Regions from separate parts of the Vibrio echinoideorum genome, predicted to be linked through region 3. Evidence: predicted binding sites of a transcription regulator. Region 3 holds the regulator's gene; each other region holds the start of a gene.
The links. Region 3 encodes CRP, which controls carbon source genes, mostly activating them, when cyclic AMP is high. Its sites were predicted from a motif close to TGTGANNNNNNTCACA; they were not measured.

Region 1: OCV36_RS23200 (glycogen/starch/alpha-glucan phosphorylase) is a predicted target of CRP. The motif match lies at 1,508-1,523, and genes of this name have one in related genera.
Region 2: cdd (cytidine deaminase) is a predicted target of CRP. The motif match lies at 1,090-1,105, and genes of this name have one in related genera.

What each region holds. Positions count from the first base shown of each region.
Region 1 is NZ_AP025484.1:1,613,241-1,615,519, forward strand. It holds gene OCV36_RS23200 (glycogen/starch/alpha-glucan phosphorylase) at 1-1,328, opposite strand, end outside; gene malT (HTH-type transcriptional regulator MalT) at 1,897-2,279, shown strand, end outside.
Region 2 is NZ_AP025483.1:1,975,061-1,977,339, reverse strand. It holds gene cdd (cytidine deaminase) at 98-985, opposite strand; gene OCV36_RS08925 (LrgB family protein) at 1,470-2,147, opposite strand; gene OCV36_RS08920 (CidA/LrgA family protein) at 2,150-2,279, opposite strand, start outside.
Region 3 is NZ_AP025483.1:292,875-295,153, reverse strand. It holds gene OCV36_RS01310 (phosphoribulokinase) at 1-441, shown strand, start outside; gene crp (cAMP-activated global transcriptional regulator CRP) at 681-1,313, shown strand; gene OCV36_RS01300 (DUF1338 domain-containing protein) at 1,490-2,279, opposite strand, start outside.

The DNA.
Region 1 (2,279 bases), on a different replicon from region 3:
TGAAGCGCAGCTACACCGTTTACTTTGTAAGAACCGATCACACATAGGTTTGCCATGCGAACCATGCGGTGGAAACCTTCTTGGATGATAGAAAGCTTCGCTTGCTTCTCACCGTCACCAGGCCACATCTTACGAACTTCTTGCATGAAGCGGTGGTTGATTTCAAAAATGATTTCCATATGACGAGGAAGTAGACGCTTAATTAGCGACTCAGACCAAGTTTCTAGAGCTTCTGGAAGCAGTGTGTGGTTCGTGTATGCGAACGTGTGAGCACTGATTTCCCAAGCTTGATCCCAAGTTAAACCTTTCTCATCGATCAGAATGCGCATCAATTCAGGGATAGCGATAGTTGGGTGCGTATCGTTCAGTTGAATCGTTTCTTGCTTAGGAAGGTCTTCTAGAGAGAAACCTGCTGCTTCGTGACGACGTAGAATATCGCGAACAGACGCTGCTGAGTGGAAGTACTGCTGCATTAAACGCAGAGTTTTACCTTTCTCGTGGTTGTCGTTCGGGTAAAGAACCTTAGTGATGTTACCTGCATCGATTAGCGAGTGTTGCGCTTCGAAGTAGTCACCGTTGTTGAAGCTTGCTAGTGAGAAAGGTGCAATTGCCTGACATTCCCAAAGACGCAGCGGGTACACCGTATTTGACTCGTAACCTACGATAGGTAGATCCCAAGGCATTGCTTTCACTTCCATACCTGGAACCCAAGTACGTACTTCTTTACCGTCGATGTATTCAACTTCAACATGACCGTAGAAACCAATGTGCTGTGCTAGTTCTGGACGAGCAACTTCCCAAGGGTAACCTTCAACACCACGCCACGCGTCTGGTGCTTCTTGTTGACGACCATCTTGGAAAGACTGTTTGAATAGACCGTATTCGTAGTGAAGACCGTAACCGACTGTTGGGTATTCTTGAGCGGCACAAGAATCCATGAAACAAGCTGCAAGACGACCAAGGCCACCGTTACCTAGTGATGGGTCGCGCTCTTCTTCTAGAAGGTCAGTTAGGTTTTGACCTAACTCTTCCATTGCGTGAGTGATTTGCTCGTATAGGCCCATGCTGATTAGGTTGTTACCTGTTAAGCGGCCAATCAAAAACTCTAATGAAAGGTAGTTAACGCTCTTTGCGTTCTTAATTTTTTCGTCATTTTCAGTTTCTAGCAGGTCAAATGTTGTTAATTCTGCTAACGCACGGCCCATTGCTAGGTACCATGTACGGCTATCTGCATTTTCAATTTTTGTTGCGTATGTTGCAGATAAATGTTTCTTAACGCTCTCTTGGAACGACACTTTATCGAAAGTTTTTTGCTGAGTTGGTTTCATTTCAGAAATCTCGCTTTTAATAGTTCTAATTCATCTGTGACATATCGTGCATGGTCACCATTAACTAAACATCCTCCCGGCCGTACGACTAACTAGGAGTAGATGGGAGGGCGTAGGGGGCGTACCAACAATTGGTTAGTGATCTGACTCTCATGTTCTGACTTAGAACAAAAACTTGGAGTGACTGAGATCACAAGCTCCCGTTCGATAACTTAACCCCAATTGATGTGACTTTTATTTAACCCATTTGAAGTTATTGCCAAATCTGATATTCAGATCACGAAAATATTTTTTGTATCTCACCTTTTGCATAAAATCTTGTGTATCAAAGGACAAAGTCACAGACACAAACCACCCCGCTAAGTGAGCAAAGTCACAAATAAAGGGCGTAGAACACTAAAAACATGCAGGAGTGCAAGGTTTCTGAGGAGGATCATAGTCGGTATCGTTTTGCTTCACGTAGTATGAGCGAAGACTTAAGTAATTAGGCTAATGTCATTGGACCGTACTCAACGATAGATTGAGATAATCCAGAGCATAAGCCACGGAATAGGTGAAAAACTTCGACATGTGGATCCCTTCGAAACTGACTCGTCCCGGCCGCTTACATAATGCAATCCTGCGACCGAGAGTGCTCGATCTGCTCCAGAACGCAGATTGCTATAAGCTAGTATTGTTCCGTTCTCCAGCGGGATATGGCAAGACCACCATGGCTGCACAATGGCTGGTAGATAAACCCAATGTAGGTTGGTACAGCATCGATGATAGTGACAACGATGCATTCCGTTTCATCAACTACCTACTGCAAGCACTTAACAAAGCAACTCAAAATGCGTGTCCTAATGCCCAAAAGTTGGCAGAAAAACGACAATTTTCATCACTGCATTCTTTATTAAGTGAAGTGTTTGCTGAAATGTCCGAATTCCATCACGAATGTTTTCTTGTGTTGGA
Region 2 (2,279 bases), 1.7 Mb from region 3:
CAAACGTTTGCGCGGTTTGTGGCGTGAATTAGAAGCACAAAAAAAGCAGCTCTATAAATTAGAGCTGCTTATTTAAAATATTGTTAACTACATGTACTTAAATTGCTAAGTAAGTCACTGGAATATCGGGGTTAATCGCTTCTAACGTAGACTGAGTATCGGCTAGGTGACTGATGCTACCATCGGCAATTTCAACTAAGGCAGCGTTTTCGATCTGTTCGAAATCGAAGCCAGCCAGTTTAAGTTGAACAAGCGCGACTTGTAGTGGCGGTAGGCTCGGGTTGAATGCCGCGTTTTCTGCGTATGCACCCGTAAAGATTTCACCCGTTGTCAGTTGTAGCGAAACGCCACTTAGATTTTTAGTATATGGCGCATGGCTACGGTTTAATGCTGTTAGTGCGCTTACCACAACAGGGCTGGTTTCTTCTGACGTGTACTGGTGATCCAGCTTAGTCATTAGGCCAGTAGTGATACCCAAATCAGCAGGGCCGAAAGAGTCTGGTAAGTATTCTTGCAGTGACATTTCATCACGCTGTGGTAATTGAACTTTAAGTTCTTTTGCCGTCGTCAGTTCGTTCATGAATTGGCGACAGTGACCACAAGGGCTGAAGTTGATCGTGATATCAGAAAGGCCTTCTTCACCTTTCATCCAAGCGTGGCTGATGGCTGATTGTTCAGCATGAACTGTTTGACCAAGTTGTGCACCTGCAATTTCCAAGTTTGCACCGAAGTACAGGCGACCAGATAGACCACGCACGATGGCACCAACATAGAATTCAGAAAGCGGTGCATAAGAGTATGCTGCTGCGATTGGCAGTAAAGCTAGGCGAGCTTCTTTATCAGAAAGGCCGCTTGCATCCAGTAAGCTTTGAAACTGCTCTTTAGAAATAGTGGCGTCAAAGTTGTCTGCTAATACGATGTCACTCAAAAGCGCTTTCATTGATGTTGGAGCACTTTCCAGCGCCAGGGTAATACGACTGTTCATGTTGAATCCTTAATTGACCTTAGGCTTTAATTCTATGCAATACTCAGGATTTTTCTGTGACAATGATCACTATTGCATTGTTGTTGTTACATTGGTTTGCATAATTAGAGTGAGGTCACAGATGAAATCGATTGCAAGGACAAAAACTGCCCTTGATATCGCATTTGCTGTCTGAAATTGGGTGCGTTTAGCTGGAAATTGATGAACAAATGAGAACAAAAAGCCCAAACAGACACTGAAATGCTCAGAGTTTCGCTTGGGCTCATTGGATGTTTTTAAAGCTTAAGTCCCAGTCTATTAGCTTAAACTGAAGCCATTAGCTGAAGTTGTAAACCATTAGGTTAAGCTGCAGCCATTAACTGAAATTGTAGGCCATTAACGTAAGCTGTTAGTTATTAGTTATTAGTTATTAGTTATTAGTTATTAGTTATTAGTTATTAGTTATTAGCTATTAGCTATTAGCTATTAGTTGCTAGTTACTAGCTTAAGCGTAGATCCAAACCACGATAGAAAATATGGTCGGTGCAATAATCGAGGTAATTACGCCACAAAGTACTAAAGCTAGGGAACTGAATGCCGCATCTTGTGGGTTCTTTTCAGCGCAAGTTGCCGTTCCCAAAGCATGCGATACTGTGCCCATGGTTAAACCTCGTGCGATAGGGCTCTTAATACCGATCAAATTGTAGATAGGGTAAGCAAAAATTGCTCCGAACAAACCGACAATAAGTACCAGAATCGCGGCAATTGCCGCTTCGCCACCTAAATGGCTTGAGACTTCCATCGCGATCGGTGTGGTGACCGACTTACCCAACAAACTCGCGATCAAACTTAAATCCGCTTTAAAAGCCACGGCGATCAGTGCGGTTGTGGTCATAGACATCACACTGCCTAGCGTGCAAGCAAACGTGATGATGCGCCAGTTGGATCTGATTTGAGGTAACTGCTCATATAAAGGGAAGGCAAGTGCCACTACCGCAGGTTGAAGCATGTAGGTAATCCAAGTGTTGTCTGCGTAATAGGTTTCAAAAGGTACTTTGAAAAACAACAGAATTGGAATGATGATGCCAATACTGATGAGCAGAGGATTACAAAACGGCGAATTAACTTTTTGGCTTACCCAACGAGCAAACAAGAACACTACAATAGTCAGTAGAATCCACATGATTATTGACCTCTCGAAAGCAAGCGGTCTAAAAACCATGATAAAGAAACTAGCACGATCAGCGTACCACCAACGGCACTTGCCATAATGGGTAATGCATTCGCGATAAGCATGTCAAAATGATCCATGAGT
Region 3 (2,279 bases):
TCCCAACACGTCGATTTGCTGATCGGCATGGTGCCAATCGTAAACCTTGAGTGGATCCAAAAATTCGTTCGTGACACACGCGATCGTGGACACTCACGCGAAGCGGTAATGGACTCAATTGTTCGCTCAATGGATGATTATCTGAACTACATTACCCCACAATTTTCGCGCACTCATATCAACTTTCAGCGAGTTCCAACCGTAGATACATCAAACCCGCTCAACGCCAAAGGGATACCAAGTTTAGATGAAAGCTTCGTAGTTATACGTTTGCGCGGCATCAAAAACGTCGACTTCCCTTATCTTTTGGCTATGATTGATGGCTCATTTATGTCTCGCCATAACACGCTTGTGGTGCCAGGTGGCAAGATGAGTTTTGCTATGGAGCTCATTGTAAGGCCAATCCTACAACAACTCATCGAAACCGGAAAAATAGGTTAACAGACCGCCATTCTGGTTGATTACTTTTCATACCGTGATCATGTGCACAATTTTGCGTAAAAAATCGTAGCTTGGTCACGATTAAAATCAAGAAATAGTACCTGAAAAAGGATACTATTCTTAAACGAAACACAAGATAGCTTGCAGCACTCAACAAGTGCACTTACCCTACAAGTCAATCCAGGCTTAGCTACAATACGGAAAGCGGCAAGCATACCCTGCAGAGGAAGTAAGATATTATGGTTCTAGGTAAACCCCAAACCGATCCAACATTAGAGTGGTTCCTTTCACACTGTCATATTCATAAGTACCCATCAAAAAGTACTTTGATTCATGCTGGTGAAAAGGCAGAAACCTTGTACTACATCGTTAAAGGTTCTGTGGCAGTTCTTATCAAAGACGAAGAAGGTAAGGAAATGATTCTTTCTTACCTAAACCAAGGTGACTTCATTGGTGAACTTGGCCTCTTCGAAGAAGACCAAGAGCGTACTGCATGGGTTCGTGCAAAATCTCCTTGTGAAGTAGCTGAAATTTCTTTCAAGAAATTCCGTCAACTTATCCAGGTGAACCCAGATATCCTTATGCGTCTTTCAGCGCAAATGGCAAACCGTCTACAAGTGACTAGCCAAAAGGTTGGTGACTTAGCGTTCCTTGACGTAACAGGTCGTATCGCTCAAACGCTACTAAACCTAGCGAAACAGCCAGATGCAATGACTCACCCTGACGGCATGCAAATCAAGATCACTCGTCAAGAGATTGGCCAAATTGTTGGTTGTTCTCGTGAAACAGTAGGTCGTATCTTGAAGATGCTTGAAGAGCAGAACTTAATTTCTGCACACGGTAAAACTATCGTGGTATACGGCACTCGTTAATCTCGATTAACTGAGCCAAAAATTAGAAAGCCACCAAATGCAAATTTGGTGGCTTTTTTGTTTTCTAAAGATCAGATTCGGAAATCGATATTAGAGATAGGAGTTCGCTCTTCTAAACACTCTCGAAGCGAAGCGTACCCGCACCTCTAGGGCAAAGCCCGTGCTCGTATCTTTCTTTAACCGTTGGTACTTTCAAAGATTTTGTCAGCCGATGCCGCGACAAACCCTGTATAAAGCTCACCATTCGCCATCGCATAACGCTTAGCAAACTCATAGAAGCCTCCAGGAATCATCTCATTGCCTTCAACAAATGAAACTGGGACTTTGTCTGCCATTGTCGATGATTGCTCTAATAAGACCTCTGGAGAGCCCTTAACCTGGCCTCCAGATGCATTGATAGTGAAACCTGATTCGCTCAGGTAATCATTTACAGCCTGAACTTCATCAAAAGCATCGAGTTGATTAACGCTCACTGTAAAGTGGTTAGCACCGTATCCATGAGCCGCTAACCAAGAAGCGTATTCGCTCTCCTTTGCAAGCACTTGGAAATCTGCGAAGCTCAAGTCCCAAAGGCGACCACCAAACAAGAATTCATGACTTTGAAGCTTGCTTGCGTCGACTTGCTCAACCAATTTAGCCACGATCTGTTGTAAGTCACTTGAACATTCTTCGACCTTCAACTCACTAATGAACACTTTAGGTTGGTTTAGGTCTGGGTGCTCATAGTGCTTAGCCACTAGTTTCTTGCTTTCAAACAAGTAATCGCCACACGCTTTATAACCTAGCTCAAGAAAAGGCTTGGCCAGTGTTTCAATGCCCAGCGGTGCAACATTGAAAGTACGCAGTGCAATATGATCATTAATCAGGGCTTCGTCTTCTTTCAGCAGATGATGAACTTTTTCAGCCGATGGGCAAAGCCTGTGAATGTAATCGTCCCATAGTGATTTAAAGAGTAGATCGGGCGTC